DNA from 2 places in the Paenibacillus sp. J22P165 genome. Region 1 is predicted to be linked to the other one. Evidence: riboswitches for the same ligand, from Rfam matches in the RefSeq annotation. Region 1 holds a riboswitch; the other holds the start of a gene.
The links. A riboswitch is a leader RNA that binds a small molecule or an ion and turns the genes downstream of it on or off. The one in region 1 is predicted to bind cyclic di-AMP.
Positions count from the first base shown of each region.

Region 2: it holds a riboswitch for cyclic di-AMP, as region 1 does, so the genes downstream of both, AC58QM_RS17335 (hypothetical protein) here and AC58QM_RS15115 (C40 family peptidase) in region 1, are expected to answer to the same signal.

Region 1 covers NZ_JCAUAP010000005.1:549,705-558,204, reverse strand. The annotation lists tRNA gene AC58QM_RS15130 (tRNA-Gly) at 1-56, shown strand, start outside; gene AC58QM_RS15125 (acetylxylan esterase) at 609-1,553, shown strand; gene AC58QM_RS15120 (GNAT family N-acetyltransferase) at 1,732-2,253, shown strand; cyclic di-AMP (ydaO/yuaA leader) riboswitch at 2,375-2,542, shown strand; gene AC58QM_RS15115 (C40 family peptidase) at 2,546-3,439, shown strand; gene AC58QM_RS15110 (hypothetical protein) at 3,625-4,284, shown strand; gene yyaC (spore protease YyaC) at 4,463-4,996, shown strand; gene AC58QM_RS15100 (ABC transporter ATP-binding protein) at 5,065-7,092, shown strand; gene AC58QM_RS15095 (CcdC protein domain-containing protein) at 7,270-7,935, opposite strand; gene AC58QM_RS15090 (hypothetical protein) at 8,002-8,298, shown strand; gene AC58QM_RS15085 (HAD-IA family hydrolase) at 8,292-8,500, shown strand, end outside.
Region 2 covers NZ_JCAUAP010000006.1:543,913-552,412, forward strand. The annotation lists gene AC58QM_RS17300 (CoA transferase subunit A) at 1-15, shown strand, start outside; gene AC58QM_RS17305 (CoA transferase subunit B) at 12-674, shown strand; partial or broken gene AC58QM_RS17310 (3-hydroxybutyrate dehydrogenase) at 690-1,466, shown strand; gene AC58QM_RS17315 (tannase/feruloyl esterase family alpha/beta hydrolase) at 1,500-3,041, shown strand; gene AC58QM_RS17320 (APC family permease) at 3,232-5,058, shown strand; gene corA (magnesium/cobalt transporter CorA) at 5,101-6,051, opposite strand; gene AC58QM_RS17330 (hypothetical protein) at 6,169-6,651, opposite strand; cyclic di-AMP (ydaO/yuaA leader) riboswitch at 7,039-7,208, shown strand; gene AC58QM_RS17335 (hypothetical protein) at 7,323-7,793, shown strand; gene AC58QM_RS17340 (nuclear transport factor 2 family protein) at 7,874-8,245, shown strand.

The sequences.
Region 1 (8,500 bases):
TGGTAGAACTTCAGCCTTCCAAGCTGATCGCGCGGGTTCGATTCCCGCCGCCCGCTTACGAGCAAGAGAAAAGGCCACCTTCGGGTGGTCTTTTTTTGTTTATATGAATTTTCGAGTAGCGAAGTATTCCCTTTTTAATGATTACACGTGGGTTATGGCGTGAGGTGTTGCTCCTTGCGCTGGTGCAGGCACAAGCATCGGAGTTAGCCATAGGAATTCCTGCCCAATAGATTAACTGGATTTTCTGCAGCTAATTCAAGTGAAATCATCTCATTTTGCAAATTAACTGGATTTCCTCCCGTTATTTCAGGCGAAATTCGCCTAATGGGACATTCCTAACAAAATTAGATGTAGATAATCCAGTTAATCTCCACAAGGGCTAGTTTTACACGGATATAGATGTAGATAATCCAGTTAATCCCCAAGAGCTACCCAATCTGGGAACTCAAGAATCGAGGCACGCCACCGTGCAAGAATGAAGGCGCAGACGGGTAGAGCGCGCAGGGGTTCGAATATCAACGAAGGAAGAACTAATCTTCAAATTTCCGATAGTCATACTCGTATATCTAGGTTAAAATGGGAAAAACATGAAAAGGGGACTTACCGAAATGAACGCAATTGAAAATCGTATTCAAGGGCTACATAATTATCATTCGGAGTTAACGGCGCCCACTGATCTGGCTGCATTCTGGGAGCGCGCTTACGCGGAAGCTACAGAAGGAGCGTCGTATACAAGAGAGTCGGTGCCATCAAATTTTGTACAAGCAGAAGTGAATAAGATCGTTTTGCGAGGTGCTGCGGAAACACCGATCCATGCTTGGTTGTTACTGCCTGCAGAGAGCAAGTCTAAGAAGGTGCCTTGTATTGTTACATTCCCGGGCTATACAGGCTCCAAGGGAAGACCAGAGGATCATGCAGCCTGGTTGCTTATGGGCTATGCGGTACTTGCGGTTGATGTACGCGGGCAAGGCGGCGATAGTGGTAATCTGCTGCCACAGGAGACAGGCATGACGAAGGGATGGATTTCACAGGGGATTCTCGATGCGGAGACGAGCTATTATCGAGCGGTTGCGATCGATTCCTTACGTGCTGTGCAATGTGCGTTAGAGCAGCCAGAGATCGACAGTGAGCGAGTATTCGTAAATGGTGGAAGCCAAGGCGGAGGGATTGCCTTACTCGTTACTGCGCTTGAGAAGCGCATTCGGGCAACCATTGCCCATGTACCGAATCATTGTCACATGGATCTAGGCTTGTTGAATTCGGTTAGCTCACTCAGCGAAGCGGCTGATCTGGTTACCCGGTTCCCAGAATATCTGCCTAATGTACTGAAAACGGTTTCTTACTTCGATATCATGAACCTAGGTGATCGTATTATGCAGCCTGTTCACATTTCGGTAGGATTGAAGGATACGTGTTGCTTACCAGAAGCGATATTTGCTGCCTATAACCGAATTGAATCCCCAAACAAATCGATTAAAGTGTATCCCTTCATGGGGCATGCGACACCTCCTGGGTCCCATGCAGCGGCACATGCCTTTTTCTCAAAATGGTAAGGACTGAAACAAGTGTCGAGTAAAGATGACTATACCCTACCTTTTCCGAGATCTTATTGATCCGAAAGGTAGGGTTTTTGTCCATGTGAACTGAGGTGTCGTTCATCTAGCTCCATAGGGAAGTAAGAAACGGCCCAGTTGGATAACCTAAAACCAACATGAAGGGAGGTGCTGACAGATGGTCAATGAGGATTCGTTTGAAGAGGTATTCGAGCTGATGAATGCCGCTTTTCCAGAAACGGAAATAAGAACGTATGAGGGTCAGCGGGCGCTTTTACCTCATCCTAGTTACAGAATCGATGTTGAGAGAGATGCCCAGGGGCAATTGCTCGGCTTTTTGGCCAGTTGGAACTTTAGCACATTTCGATTTGTAGAACATATTGCTGTCAATGTTGCCATAAGAGGTGGTGGGATTGGTAAGCGAATGCTGATGAAGTACATAAGTAGTGCAAGCACGCCAATTGTACTTGAAGTAGAGCTTCCAACTACCTCAGATGCGACGCGGAGAATTGAATTCTATAAGCGCTGTGGTTTTCATTTGAACCTTTTTTCTTATGCACAGCCTCCACTGCGAGAAGGGCAAGCCATGCTTCCTCTCAACATCATGAGTTATCCGAGTCCTTTAACTGAAAGTGAGTTTAATCCCTGTAAGGAGATCCTGTTTACAGAGGTGTACAGGCAGCCAGTAGGCTACGTCTGAAGCATTTTGAAGACAGTTACTCTGAAAAGAGTAGCTGTTTTTTGTGCTTTTCGGCCTAAAAGGAAACACTTACCATCGTGCAAAAGTTGTCAAGCTAAAACGAACTGTGCTAGTCTAACATAGACAAAAAATGCCGAATCTCGGAGCATCGAAAGCTCCGGTACGGGGGACTTCTTTATTTGGGGTGAATGAATGCTCAGTTAGTCTAGTTTTAGGCTAATGGGGCTTACTAGGGAAAACCTCTTCCCGAACCCGTCAACTAACCTCGGAGGCTTCAAGGAGGCACAACGTTTTGAAACTTTTTACTAAAAGCTTTATTTGTTCATGCGCTATTTTAGGCGCAGCCATTACACTGTTCGCCGCGCCATCCGCGCATGCGGCAACGGATTCTTCTTCGGTGAAGGTTCAAGTTAACGATGACTTGGTGCAGTTCCCAGAAGTACAGCCTTTTATTGATAAGGCAGGTACACTCCAAGTGCCACTTCGCGTGTTGTCGGAGAAGTTAGGTTATCAAGTGGATTGGGCGAAGCAAGGCGATGAAGTTGTCGTCACACTCATGAACAAAGAGCAATCCATTCAACTTACTACTGACGAAGAGAAAGCGATCGTGAACAGTAAGTTAGTTGAACTAGAGAGCAGTCCTACGTTGCTTGAGGGAAGTACCTATGTTCCACTACGTTTCATTACAGAGACGTTTGGCTCTGAGATTGCGTGGAACGATGCGAATAAAATCGCCATCGTAGAACAAGACGGTAAAACTCATAAGCCAGCATGGATTGCACCCCCACCCGCAGCCCTAGCAGCTCCAGTGGCCAAGGTCGTTCAGTCATCCGTTTCAGCTCAAATTATTCAAGCTGCAACGACTTTTAAGGGGACGCCTTATCGATGGGGAGGAACGACACCCAAGGGCTTCGATTGCTCTGGATTCGTTCGTTATGTATACGAGGCCAAAGGCATTGAGCTGCCACGCACCTCCGTGCAAATGTACGATCAAGCAGGGACAAGAGTGACGGATTTGAAAGCGGGAGATCTTGTTTTCTTTGCTTCAGGTATTGTCAATCATGTGGGCATTTACATCGGAAATAATCAATTCATTTCCTCAACAACATCCGTTGGTGTGACGGTTGATAGTCTCGCTAGCTCCTATTGGGGCTCAAGATATGTAGGTGCAAAACGCGTACTATAAGACAGTTACTCAATATGGTATATGCAGGGTGAATAAGAGCGTATGTTCGCTGTGTCTTTCGCAAATGAAAGCATAGCGGCGGATGCTCTTTTTTTTGCGCGAAAATCTGCGATTTTTATCGAAATTTTGAGGATTATAGCCTATAATGAGAAAATGGTTGGAAGAAAGTAGGTGACGCGTACGACATGCAAGTTAGTGTCTGGAAAAGCTGGTTTCATAAAATTAAAATGTCGGGTCGAACAGATCGCATGTACAACGTGGAAACAGGTCCTGCCATTCCGGAAGACATTCGGGTCGTGATTAAGCAATTTTTTCATACGTATAACCATTTCAAAGGGGCAAGGCAATTCCAAACGGATACTTTTATTAAAGAAGTATTCTATGCAACGAAACAAGATCCGAAGGATCACCGCTCGATAGATGAGATGGAAAATTATATCCAGAGCAAGAACGTCAACCGTTTACGACTGAAATCGTATGTGATTGATGAATATCTGCGAATTGGTGAAAAGGTATGTATGATTGGTGTGACGCGGGAATTTAGCAATGCGCATCGAAATCGTGTGCTTTATTTTATCGTACAGGAAGAAGGCGCTTGGCGGTTTCATCATATCGTGAGATCACATCATGGGAAAATTATCGAGAAGTTTCAGGTGAAAGAACAGGTTGGATTTGTAGTTGGGGATGATAAGGTAGCGTTGCTCTTTCTAACACATGCAGATTCAGCGGATGCTTCCACGTTTATGTTGGGGGATTATGTACATACGGAAGGCTATTTGGAAGTGGAACAAGAGGTAAGCGGTCAGCTCTATTATCGGATTGTTCGGATGAATCGCGTACATTAAGAAGGTATAAGTCAGGATACAAGCGGCATGAATAGGCTTTGCTCTGTCGAGTAACGCTTATTTGGTGTGCGTGCAATTGGCGGTAGGCAAGTGGACAGGGTGCATCACCTTATGAAACAATAGAACTATCATTCATCAGGTAAAGATTATGTGCAACATGCTTGGAAGGGAGGCAAAGATGGAGAATGAACCATTGGAACTGCAGGCGCAGTTTTGGAAAAAGGTTAATGGTGAACAGTTAGGGCAGCTTCTGCAACAGATCGCGTTGAGCACGGAGTTGAAGCCAAGTGAGTTGGCTTTTGTGTGTATCGGGACCGATCGTTCAACTGGCGATTCACTAGGTCCACTCGTTGGCAGCAAGCTTGCAGAGCTAGGTTATCCGCATGTTATTGGTACGTTAGCGGCACCGTGTGATGCCAGTAACTTGGCAATTCGCTTGCAGGAAATTCCACCGAATGTCGTGGTGATTGCAATAGATGCTTGTTTGGGACAAAAATTAAGTGTGGGCTTATACCAGTTGTCGAACCAGCCGTTGGCACCGGGGAAATCAGTTGGTAAGGTGTTACCAGCTATTGGTGACTATACGATTGCTGCGATCGTGAATGTCGATGGACCAAGGCAGTATAATGTGCTGCAAACGACTTCGTTATATCATGTATTGCGAATGGCAGATGAAGTAGTTCGTGCAATAGCCTATGCAATTCCTTTGTAGCTGAGGGCAGCAAAGAGGAGAAAGATCGGAGTGATATGTGAGTGATAGGACCAGGAGGACCAGGGGGAATGGGGCGGCTGTCCGACCGGAATCGACCCAAGGCCAAGTTGAAGGATGTATCGATACGAAGGATTTTGCTATTGTTCAAAAGGTATTGGGGACAAATTATGGTGATTATTGGCTTGGCGCTGCTTGCGGCAGTGATTGGGCTTATTCCACCACTCGTTATGAAAGAAATTATTGATACAGCGATCCCGCAAGGGCGTGTAAAACTGCTGTCGGTTATGGCACTGCTGATGATTCTGTTGCCTGTGCTTAGCGGTGTGCTTGGCGTATGGCAAAACCATCTGAATACCAAAGTAACCCAAGGGGTTATTCGGGATTTAGGACAGTCTTTGTTTGTTAATTTGCAGCGGCAGTCGATGGCGTTCTTCACAGACGCGCGCTCAGGCGAAATTGTGCAGCGGATCACTGGCGATGTGCAATCGGTACAGAGTGTGGTGACATCCATTGTGGTCTCCTCCATCACGCAGATTGTTATCGTATTCACGACGATAGGCATTTTGTTTGCGCTAGATTGGAAGTTGGCGATCATTTCGGTATTGATATTGCCGCTTTTTGTGCTGCCTGTAAAAAAGGTTTCCCAGGTAAGGAAAGTTTTGCGGCTTGAAACGCAAAAAGTGCGCTCGGAAATCACCTCGCAGCTGAATGAGAACTTCGGTATTTCGGGTGCGTTGTTGACGCGGATTTTTGGCAGAGAAAAGCAGCAAGAGCAAGAATTTACGAAGATGAATCAAAAGGTGATGGACCTCGAGCTGCGCCTCAATTTAGTCGGCCGTTGGTTTGGGATGGCTACGAATACGCTTGGGCCGTTAGGCACGGCCATTATCTATATCTATGGCGGATACTCCGTTATCAACGGGGATATGACCTTAGGATCGATCGTCGCGTTTACGGCGTATTTGGGAAGGTTGTACATGCCTGTAGGCACACTGCTGAATCTGCAAGTTGAGGTCGCGACGGCACTTGGTGTATTTCAACGGATCTTTGAGTATCAGGACATGGTGCCTGATGTCATGGATGCCGAGGGAGCACGCCAGTTAGGAACGGTTGCAGGGCGCGTGAGTTATAAGCAGGTGTCTTTTGCTTATAAGTCGGGGGAACCGCGTGGTAAGGGAAGTGTGGGGGAGCTAGAAGTAGGGAAGCGTAGGAAGCCGGCGGAAGTTGGCGAGCAGGGTAGAGCGGAAGAATTCGCAGTCGGGCTCAGCGAGAAAGTGGAGGAGAGAAGAGCAGAGCAGAAGGGAAGATTGGAAGAGCGAAGTGCAGAGATGAGAGGAAGGGCCGTGGAGCTGGGCGGAGTTGGCGAGAGAGGGAAGTCGGTGCAGTATGCACTGCGCGACGTCACCTTTGAGGCGCAGCCTGGTGAGATGGTCGCGCTCGTGGGACCAAGCGGCGCTGGGAAGTCGACGCTGATCGGAATGATCGCGCGGCTGTACGACCCGACAGCCGGCGTTGTCGAGGTCGACGGCGTCAACGTCCGCGACGTGGGGTTAGCGTCGCTGCGCGCGCAGATCGCGTATGTGACGCAGGAGTCTTTTCTGTTCCACGCGACGATTGGCGACAACCTGCGCTTTGCGCGGGAGGACGCTACGCGTGAAGAGATGGAGGCCGCTTGTCGGCAGGCCTACATCCACGATTTCATCGTGTCGCTCCCCGAAGGGTACGACACGATGGTCGGAGAGCGCGGCCACCGGCTCTCCGGTGGCGAGCGTCAGCGGATCGCGATTGCTCGCGCGATCCTGAAGCGCCCGCGCATCCTCATCCTCGATGAGGCGACGTCGCACTTGGACTCGGAATCCGAGTCCTATGTGCAGGCGGCGCTCGAGGAGCTGATGCAAGGGCGCACGACGCTCGTGATCGCGCACCGGCTCTCCACGGTGCTGGCCGCCGATCACATTCTGGTGATCGAAGCGGGCAGTGTCGTGGAGCGAGGCACGCATAGCGAGCTGCTCGCACTGGAAGGGCTGTACGCACGGCTGTACAGCACGCAGTTCGCCAAGGCTGCCGAGGAGGCAGCGAAGGGCGGCTTAGCGTAGTCGCGGAAACGTAGGGAATAAGGCCCGAAAGGGACCTTATTCCAGTGCAAACCACGCACAGCGTGGAAATAGCGCCCCAAAAGGGCGCTAAAACCGAGCGCCGCCCGCTGAACGGGCGACTACACAAAAAAGGGATATTCCCCGGTCAATGGACCAGAGGGAATATCCCTTTCTTTGTTACTCCACCCGAACGTTCACCTGAGGAGCGGGAGCTCCCGTGGGTTCCGCCAACGCTGCGGGATCCAGTTTGGTTTCCTCGCGCAGTAAGTAGCCGAAAAACAAAACGTAGTAGGACACGATGATGAAGAAAACGCCAGCGGTGACAGGGTCCTTTGTAAACTGAGAGAAATCAGCGGGTGTAAAGGTAGTCGTTGAACCTGTCGACAGGGCAACAGCTGCGTAGCGGTACGCGATGCGGCCTAGGAAGAGAACGAGCACGGTGACTTCAACCCAGAGATGGGTGCGATAATACCAGCCATCGCTCCGATGCTCGAAGCGGGTATGGCGGATTGCCGTCCGCCCAAGCAACGCACCGCCAGCAAGTCCGATCAGATAGCCGATGAAATGGATGGGGTGCACGAAGCCCAAGAGGAAAATGATAACCCCGAGGAGGCTAAACAAGGACAGACGAAAGATGAGTCTGCCACGGGAAAGCTTTTGAAAGCCAATGGTGCGCTTCGCCCGTCGATAAATAAAAAAACCAAAGATAAGAAACGGAATCACATAATGCAAAGAGTCCTGCAGGGGAAGCACCTCCAAACCTGTCATTGTATATGTCCATATTGTAGCAAATTTGGACGGCCCATCGTGAGAAATGTTATTCCGTTTACAAAATGTTGTCATACACTTAATAGTAGTTCGATAAACTTACTATTACACACTCTAAGTGCCGCAAGGAGTTGACGGTAAATGGCTCTGATCACTCATGTTAATGTATGTAACGCAGTTAATGAAATTTACTGTTGTCTTCGTAATAAAATCGTGAAACTGGACGCACAGCAAAAGGAGCAATTTTGCAGTGGTTGTAAAATGTTCGCAGGTGGTGCAGCGGGCTACGAGCTAGGCGTTTCTTGTGTGTGGGAGGACATGCGAACCGTAAGTAATCCGCATGTGGTCTTAGATCCCGCCCAAGAGTTTAAACATAATCAAATTCGCCAAGTGCCGCCCGAGGGTCCGGCCTTATTTGTATATACACCCAGATGGTAAAACATATCCTATTTGATTTTGACGGGACACTTGTCGATTCTAGGGCGCTTTTGGTTAAGCTTTACAATGAAATGGCCATCCAACATCGTTTTCGCCCAATCCGCGAACAGGACTTAGGCCCTTTACGCTCGATGTCGATTTCTGAACGCGTAGATCGCTTAGGGGTGCCTGTGCTCCAAATTCCTAAGCTGATGGTGGCAGG
Region 2 (8,500 bases), on a different contig from region 1:
GGAGGAAGACAATGAAAGCTTGGTCCGTTCGTGAAAGAATTGCCATCCGCACCGAGAAGGAGATTGAAAGCGGTTTCTATGTCAATCTTGGCATCGGTATTCCTACATTGGTAGCTAATTTTATCCCAAGCAGCAAGCAAGTGATGCTCCAATCTGAGAATGGGCTGCTCGGAATAGGTCCTTATCCGAAGCAAGATCAAATCGATCCGGATCTAATCAATGCTGGCAAAGAAACAATAACGGCCATTGCGGGAGCCGCTTATTTCGATAGCGCCGATTCATTTGCCATGATTAGAGGCGGACATATTGATCTGGCCATTCTCGGTGGAATGGAAGTGTCGGAATTCGGAGATCTCGCGAATTGGATGATTCCCGGCAAGATGATCAAAGGAATGGGCGGCGCTATGGACCTTGTTCATGGTGCAAGACGTATCGTAGTCATTATGGATCACGTGAATAAAGATGGCCAACCGAAGATATTGCGACACTGCCGTTTACCTTTGACTGGCAAAGGGGTTGTGAATCGGATTATTACAGATCGTGCGGTCATCGATGTTACCGAACAGGGACTTGTGCTGATGGAAGTTGCAGAAGGATACACGTCTGACGATATTCAAGCCGTGACAGAACCGCCGCTTCGTATCGCGGAGAACCTTATTTTGAACGCTTATTAAATGGGGGTGAAGTTGATGTTGCCTAATCAAATTGTTGTAATTACAGGCGCTGCAAGGGGAATTGGATTTGAAATCGGGAAAAGATTTGCCGAGTCTGGATCGACCGTCATTTTAACAGATAAGGATAGCAGTGCTGTTGTGAAATCAGCGGAACAGTTGCAGTTATTAGGGCTGGATGTCCATGGTATCAAACTGGATGTTACATCGGAAGCTGAGATCGCCGCAGCAATTCGCCACATCGAGAGGATATGGGGAAGATTGGACATTCTGATTAACAACGCGGGGATGCAGTTTGTTTCTCCGATTGAAGATTTTCCGACGGAAACATTCGAATTGATGATTAAAATCATGCTCACAGCTCCCTTCATTACGACGAAGCTGGTTGTTCCCATTATGAAAAGACAACAGTTCTGAAGAATTATTAACATTTCATCGATTAACGGATTGGTCGGCTTTGCTGGTAAAACGGCCTATAATAGCGCTAAGCATGGCGTAATAGGATTGACCAAAGCGGTTGCTTTAGAGACGGCTGCACACGGAATAACGGTCAATGCGCTTTGTCCTGGTTACGTAGATACAGCCTTGGTAAGGGAGCAATTACATGATGTAGCCGCTCTACATAACACTTCGCCTCAGTTAGCTTTAGAGAAGGTCATCTTACCGCTGGTTCCGCAACGCCGTCTACTGGAGATGAACGAAATCGCGGAATATGCCTTGTTTCTTGCTGGAGAGCATGCCAAGGGAATAACCGGCCAAGCCATTGTGATTGATGGAGGTTATACCGCACAGTAGCTCGAATCTTTAGGAGTAAAGGAGGTTGAATCTATGATGGAAGCTATGTTCAAAGATGCCAACATCGATGGGTGTACGATTACATGTGTTCAAATGGTGCGTGAAGGAAATTTTACACTTCCGGACGGTGGAATTATATCTGATCTTCCTGCATTTTGCCGCGTTGCCATGCAATTGAAACCAACCCCCATCTCGAATATCCACGTGGAGGTTTGGCTGCCTCAAGAAACATGGAACGGCAAATTCCTCGGCACGGGCAATGGAGGGAGTGCTGGCGCCATCGCCTATGCTCGCCTTGCTTTCGGATTACGGCGAGGGTATGCAACGGCTAACACTGACTTAGGCACTTCCCCTCATGTCGATTCAGCCATTGGTCAACCGGAACGTTGGGCAGATTTCGGCTATCGTGCAACACATGAGATGACAGTTGTTGCAAAAGAAATCATCGCCATGTACTACCGAAGACCAGCTAGTTACGCTTACTTCGTAGGCTGTTCGACTGGCGGTCAACAGGCATTGATGGAAGCACAGCGGTATCCGGACGATTATAACGGCATCCTTGCAGGAGCTCCAGCTAACAATCGTACGCACCTGCACGCTGGATTCCTGTGGAATTATAAAGCCGTGAATCAGGTGCTTGAGGGTGAATTTTTCTCAAAAGAAACCATAGATGCAATAACAAATGCGGTGATCGAGCAATGGCAGGGAAAAGATGGCGGTGCACCTGCAGATAACTTTTTGACCGATCCAAGGAAATGCGGTTTCGATCCTGATACGATTTCAAATCGCAGCCATCTCGCTAAAGACAAGGGACTCACGAATGCCCAAGTGTTAGCACTAAAGCAGATTTATGCGGGTCCAACCAATCCAAGAACCGGAGAACAGATATATACGCCATTCCCTTATGGAAGCGAGAATTGCTCAGGGGGGTTAGATCTTCAACAAGATCCCGAGCGGTTGCCCTCATCGCTGCTGTATATGTTTCGTTGGGTGTTCGGCGCAGGATTTGATTACAGGACATTCGATTTTGACTACGATTTGGATGTATTAAATGAAAGATTAGCTCCGCTTCTTAATGCAAATAATCCGGATTTAAGTGCGATGAAAGCACTAGGCGGGAAAATTATGATGTACACAGGGTTGTCAGACCCGCTGGTACCGTATCAAGATGCGCTTCACTATTACGAACGGGTTATTGAAGCCCAGGGTGGATTAGCTCAAACGCAAGACTTTTTTCGGTTTTTTCTTATCCCGGGAATGGGACACTGTGGAGGCGGTCCGGGGTTGAACGATATTGGTCTTGGTGGAGTTGAAAGTGCTCAACTAGATAGCGAACATGATATTCTAAACGCACTCGTTGCTTGGGTGGAACATGGAAACGCACCAGAGCAATTGATCGCAACAGCGTTTAAGGATAGTTTTGCTCCGAATGGGATCAGCTTTCAGAGACCTGTTTTCCCTTATCCGAAGTTCCCGCAATACGTGGATGGAGATCCGAATTTGCCAACCAGCTATCAAGGAATTCATCATGAACGGGGTGGCGTTCTGGTACCAGCGGAACGATATCTTGTTTAATGCGAGATTATCGCCAATAGATAACCTTGCTAACCGTGCCGCTGATCTGCGGCACGGTTTTTCTACGCCTATTGCCAAAAATGACTAAACAAGGTGATAATGGAGAATGCAAATTGGGTAGTAATATACAAGCGTATATAACCTGTTCTCAATAGCTCTAAAAAATAAAATGTGGTGGTGAAGCTACTCAGTGTTATCTTCTTTAAAAAGATTTTTGATTGGACGACCGTTAAAATCAACAGAGTTAGGGGAACAAAAACTAAATAAAACGAAGGCACTAGCCATCCTTTCGTCAGATGCTCTATCTTCAGTAGCTTATGGCCCAGAACAAATATTAATTGTCTTAATGACAGTAGGCGCGGCTGCAATTTGGTATTCGATTCCGATTGCAATTGGTGTTTTAATTCTTCTTTTGGCACTTATCTTGTCTTATAGACAAATTATCTTTTCCTATCCTCACGGTGGTGGAGCCTATGTCGTGTCCAAGGAAAATCTGGGTACGTATCCTGGACTCATTGCAGGAGGTTCGTTGTTAGTCGATTATATTTTGACAGTAGCCGTAAGTGTGTCTGCAGGTACGGATGCGATTACTTCCGCATTTCCAAGCCTACATGCCCATAACGTGCTCATTGCCATTGTATTCGTCCTCTTTATTACAACATTGAATTTAAGAGGTGTAACGGAGTCAGCTTCTATTTTAGCCTATCCGGTATATTTATTTGTGGTAGCATTATTTATATTAATTGGTGTGGGGATATACAATATTCTAACGGGGCAAGTCTCTCCAGAAATCCATACTTCAATTGGTACACCTGTTGCTGGGATCAGTTTATTTTTATTGTTAAAAGCATTTGCCTCAGGGAGCTCTGCTTTAACCGGAGTTGAAGCGATCTCGAACGCGATTCCTAATTTCAAAGAACCTGCTCCTCATAATGCCGCTAAAACATTAGCCGCGATGGGCACGTTATTGGCTCTCTTATTTGCAGGAATCGTATATTTGGCCTTTGAATATGGCATCGTTCCCGCTGCAGAGGTAACCGTTGTATCGCAAATTGCGGAACAGACCTTTGGACGAAACTTTATGTATTTCTTTATTCAAGGAACAACAGCATTAATATTAATCCTTGCAGCAAACACAGGGTATTCGGCATTTCCTTTACTTGCGGTTAATTTGGCAAAAGATAAATTTATTCCCCGAATGTTTACCATACGAGGAGATCGATTAGGATATTCTAATGGGATTATCATTCTTGGCGTATTATCCATCGTTTTAATTATTGCTTTTAAAGGACAAACGGAACATCTTATCCCACTTTATGCAGTCGGTGTATTTATCCCATTTACCCTTTCTCAGACAGGGATGGTAGTCAAATGGGTCCGAGAGAAGCCCGCAGGATGGGTCACCAAGCTCATTATTAATACAACAGGGGCTGTAATTAGCCTTATCGTGTCGTTAATGTTCTTTTTAACCAAGTTCTCACAAGTGTGGCCAGTCTTAGTTTTCTTGCCTTTAATCATCTATCTCTTTCATCGAATTAAGCAGCATTATGAGGCAGTTGGCGACCAGTTAAGACTTGCAAACCGCCAACCATCAATCCCTGTTGAGGGTAATGTCATAATTGTCCCTGTGGCGGGTATTACACATGTCGTGGAGAACTCATTAAACTATGCCAAATCGCTTTCACCTCACCAGATCATTGCTGTCTATGTTCCATTTGAACGTGAAGATGAAGCGATGTTTGAGGAGAAATGGGAGAAATGGCAGCCTGATGTGAGGCTTGTGACGCTGCACTCCCCTTACCGAAGTATTATTAATCCACTGACCAAATTCATTGATACAGTTCAGCGTAAAGCCGGTGAATCGAATTATCAGGTTACCGTGATTATCCCGCAGTTCATTCCTAAAAAAGGCTGGCACAATATTCTGCATAACCAATCGAGTTTACTCATTCGTGCGCATCTACTGTATCGGAGAAATGTAATCGTAACTACGGTGCCGTATCACTTAACGAAATAGCAAGCAAAGCCGAAATTCCTAAATGAGGAAATTCGGCTTTTTTCATTTAAACCATCCCTTTTTTCTAAAAGCCATAAACATGCCAAAACCGATTCCGAACATGACTGTTAAAGCGATAAAATAACCCCATTGCCAAGTTAATTCGGGCATGTTAGTAAAGTTCATTCCATAAACTCCTGCTATGAATGTTAAAGGCATGAAGATCGTCGTTATGACAGTTAAAGTTTTCATAATGGTACTCATTCTATTGGAATTAAGAGAGATATAGCTGTCTCGTAAATCAGCTGTCATATCTCTGTTAGAATCGATCATTTCTGAGAGCTTCAACAAATGATCGTAAACGTCGGTATAGTAGTGTAAAAGTTCATGAAAACCCTTGATTCGTTCTGAATTCAGAATTCGATACAGAAGATCTCTCATAGGCACTATTGTTCTTCGAAGTTTTAATAGTCTGGATCGAATTTCAAATATATCTTCCATAAGTGCTTGGGTAGTTTCCGAACCAACGTTATTTTCGATTTCGTTTAATTGATCTTCAATTTGATAGATACTTGGAAAATACTGATCTACTAACTCGTCCATAACTACATAGGAAGCATACAGAGGACCTTTATCAACGCCATTTTTCTGCTGGGCTATTCGACACCAGGCATCTTCGATCTCCCTTGAAGAATTGGTATGAAAGGTAACGATAAAATTTGCTCCTAAAAATAGGTCCACTTCTTCAGCGGCTAGTGTTGTTTGATTGATGGCATGCATGACGAAAAAGTGTACATCTTCATAGTGATCTAATTTTGGCCGTTGTAAATAATGAAAACAATCCTCAATTGCAAGTGGATGAAAGTTAAAATGTTCTTCTAATAACTTGGACTCTTCTTCACTAGGTTGGTTAAAATCAACCCAATACCAGTTATAGTTTGAACTTGAAAGCTGAGTTAGTTGAACATCCTGTATAACTTCTAAATCTTTTGTGATAGCAATTGTACGAATCATTCTGAATTGGGCCCCTTAGTTAAGTAAATGATGATCTTCTTGTTATTCCAACATAGGAATCTTATTATAACAACCGTACATGCCATTCATAAATTTAAAACGCAAAACAGATAGCCCTTACTTCACAGTAGGGCTACCTTTTTTCATTGAGATTTCCATCTGATGCTCTTCACGCACGCGCTGCATAAACACTTGAAGCTCTTCCTTGGTTTCACAAACGGCTGCATGTTCTAACCAAACAAAGAATTTCTTCTTCAGAATGGCTGAAACATGAAGGGGGTAGGTGTCACGCGATTTAATGATATATAACCCTGGGGAAACCTCATTCCAAGGTGAATTGAAAATAGTGCGAAGGGATAAGCGAGTGCGATGCTCCCAATCTTGTTTTTTCTGCTTGTTTCTAATAGATTGATACATTCTCATAATCATTTGATGATCCGATATTTCGGTCCATGTTGAGAATCCTGACAGGGTGGCATCTTGTGTAATTTCGGACCTTTCTTTAGAAAACCAGTAACCAACAATTATGGGAAAATGATTTTCTTCTTCAAGCCATAAGACACCAAACCATTCGTAATGCAAATCAATTGGATTTAACAAATGAGGTGCTATCCCTAAATAATAATGGGGGGAGGAAGTCATGACATTTCTCCTTTTGACTTAATCTCAAAGTCGGTTGTAAGCGAATATGTCATAATTGTAACGTTGAACCGTGTAAAAATGGGGTAAAGAATGGATAGTAAACGTATAAAAATTGAATAAAAACAAACTTCTCGACTTTATCAAGGTCGTTAGCCTATAGCCTAATTATTGAGAAAGAAGGCAAAAACGAAAGAAAACTGAAGCATTTCTATCGATAATGCAAATGATTTCTAATTGGACGCGCTTCCATAAGCGCTGGATGCCTCAGATTGCGAAATAGGTGTCTCCAACGCATTTTACATTTATGAGCAATCGGCGTAACATTCGATTCAACAACAACAGATTTGAAGCAAAACGCTGAGTTTCCGCAAGGAAAACGGGGGAACCAACCGAAGCTGATCCGATATAGAATCGGTTTCTCGGGGTGAATCTAAAGCAGGCATAGCTTGCCAAAGTAGGGCACTTCCAAGCCCGAATCCGACAGCTAACCTCGTAAGCGAATTGGGAGAGAACTACCTTCTTTTCGAGTCTTCATTAGCGCACTTATGCGACTTCGAAGCCCGAGAGTAGAGTTTCTCTGCTCTTTGGCTTCTTTTTGTTGTTCACAATTTGAGGAGAGTGAATCTATTATGTATCCCGAACCCCTGACTCTAGTAAGAGAATCCGATGAATGTACGCAAGAATGTAGAATTACCCGTATTGAATGTTTTCAATTCGATTGTGAATTATCCGATAAGCTGCAACCCGAACATGGTGATGACTGTCATTGCGGTTTACTGACGATTTCAACGAATCTTGGAACATGTGGTTTAGGGCAATTCGTAATTCCATGCGGCAATCTAAAGGGAGATTTTGTGCAATGGGCAACTGTTTTTCAGAAACTCAAAGGACTGAACCTTACAGATGGCATACAGTACGCTCATCAGAGACAAGAGGCATGGGGAGAAGTACGCACACATTTAATCAAATCAGCACTAAGTGATCTGTCCAAAAAGCTTGAACATGCATCTCGTGCATATCAGAAAGAGAAAGAAGATTTGAGTTTTCTAAGTGATCGCAATTATTTATTTGAGCATTCTGGGGCGTATATCTCTTTCTAGGGATTTGAATGTTCACACCTCCATATGATAGAGTTTTTAGAGAAATCAGGGAACGATAAAAGAAAGGGAGATAGGGAAGGATGACCTCTAACAAGGAGAAGGCTATATCGTTTTTGCAACTGGTGGCGTCGGGAGAAGTACGTGAAGCATTCCGGAGGTACATCGGTCCGGGATTCCTCCATCATAATCCCTATTTCCGTGGGGACGCAGATTCTCTTATGATCGCAATGGAAGAGAACGCCGCGAAGAATCCTCACAAAACCCTGGGGGTCAAACGTGCCATCGAAGAGGGTAATATTGTCGTGGTACACTCCCATGTTCAACAAAACCAAGAGGACATTGGGGGAGCAGTGGTTCATATTTTCCGCTTTAATCAAGATCTTATCGTTGAATTCTGGGATGTGGGACAGCCCATACTTGTGAATTCCCCTAATGAGAATGGCATGTTCTGATGGGGAATAGAGGTTGTCCCAAAAGACAACCCTGAGGATCGGAATCCACCGTAGATTGTGTGTTTGGCGGAATGGAGCGTTCTGAATAGATGTATAAACTACAGCTAATTTGCTCGAATCTGACGTGTTGGGATGATTAGATGGAAAAATGCTCTTCTGTCAAGAAAGTGGACGTCACTAAGTTATGCGACCCGTTGGTAATATAGTTGCTCAAATTGAGCGGGAGATATGTAGCCAATGGTGCTATTCGACCTT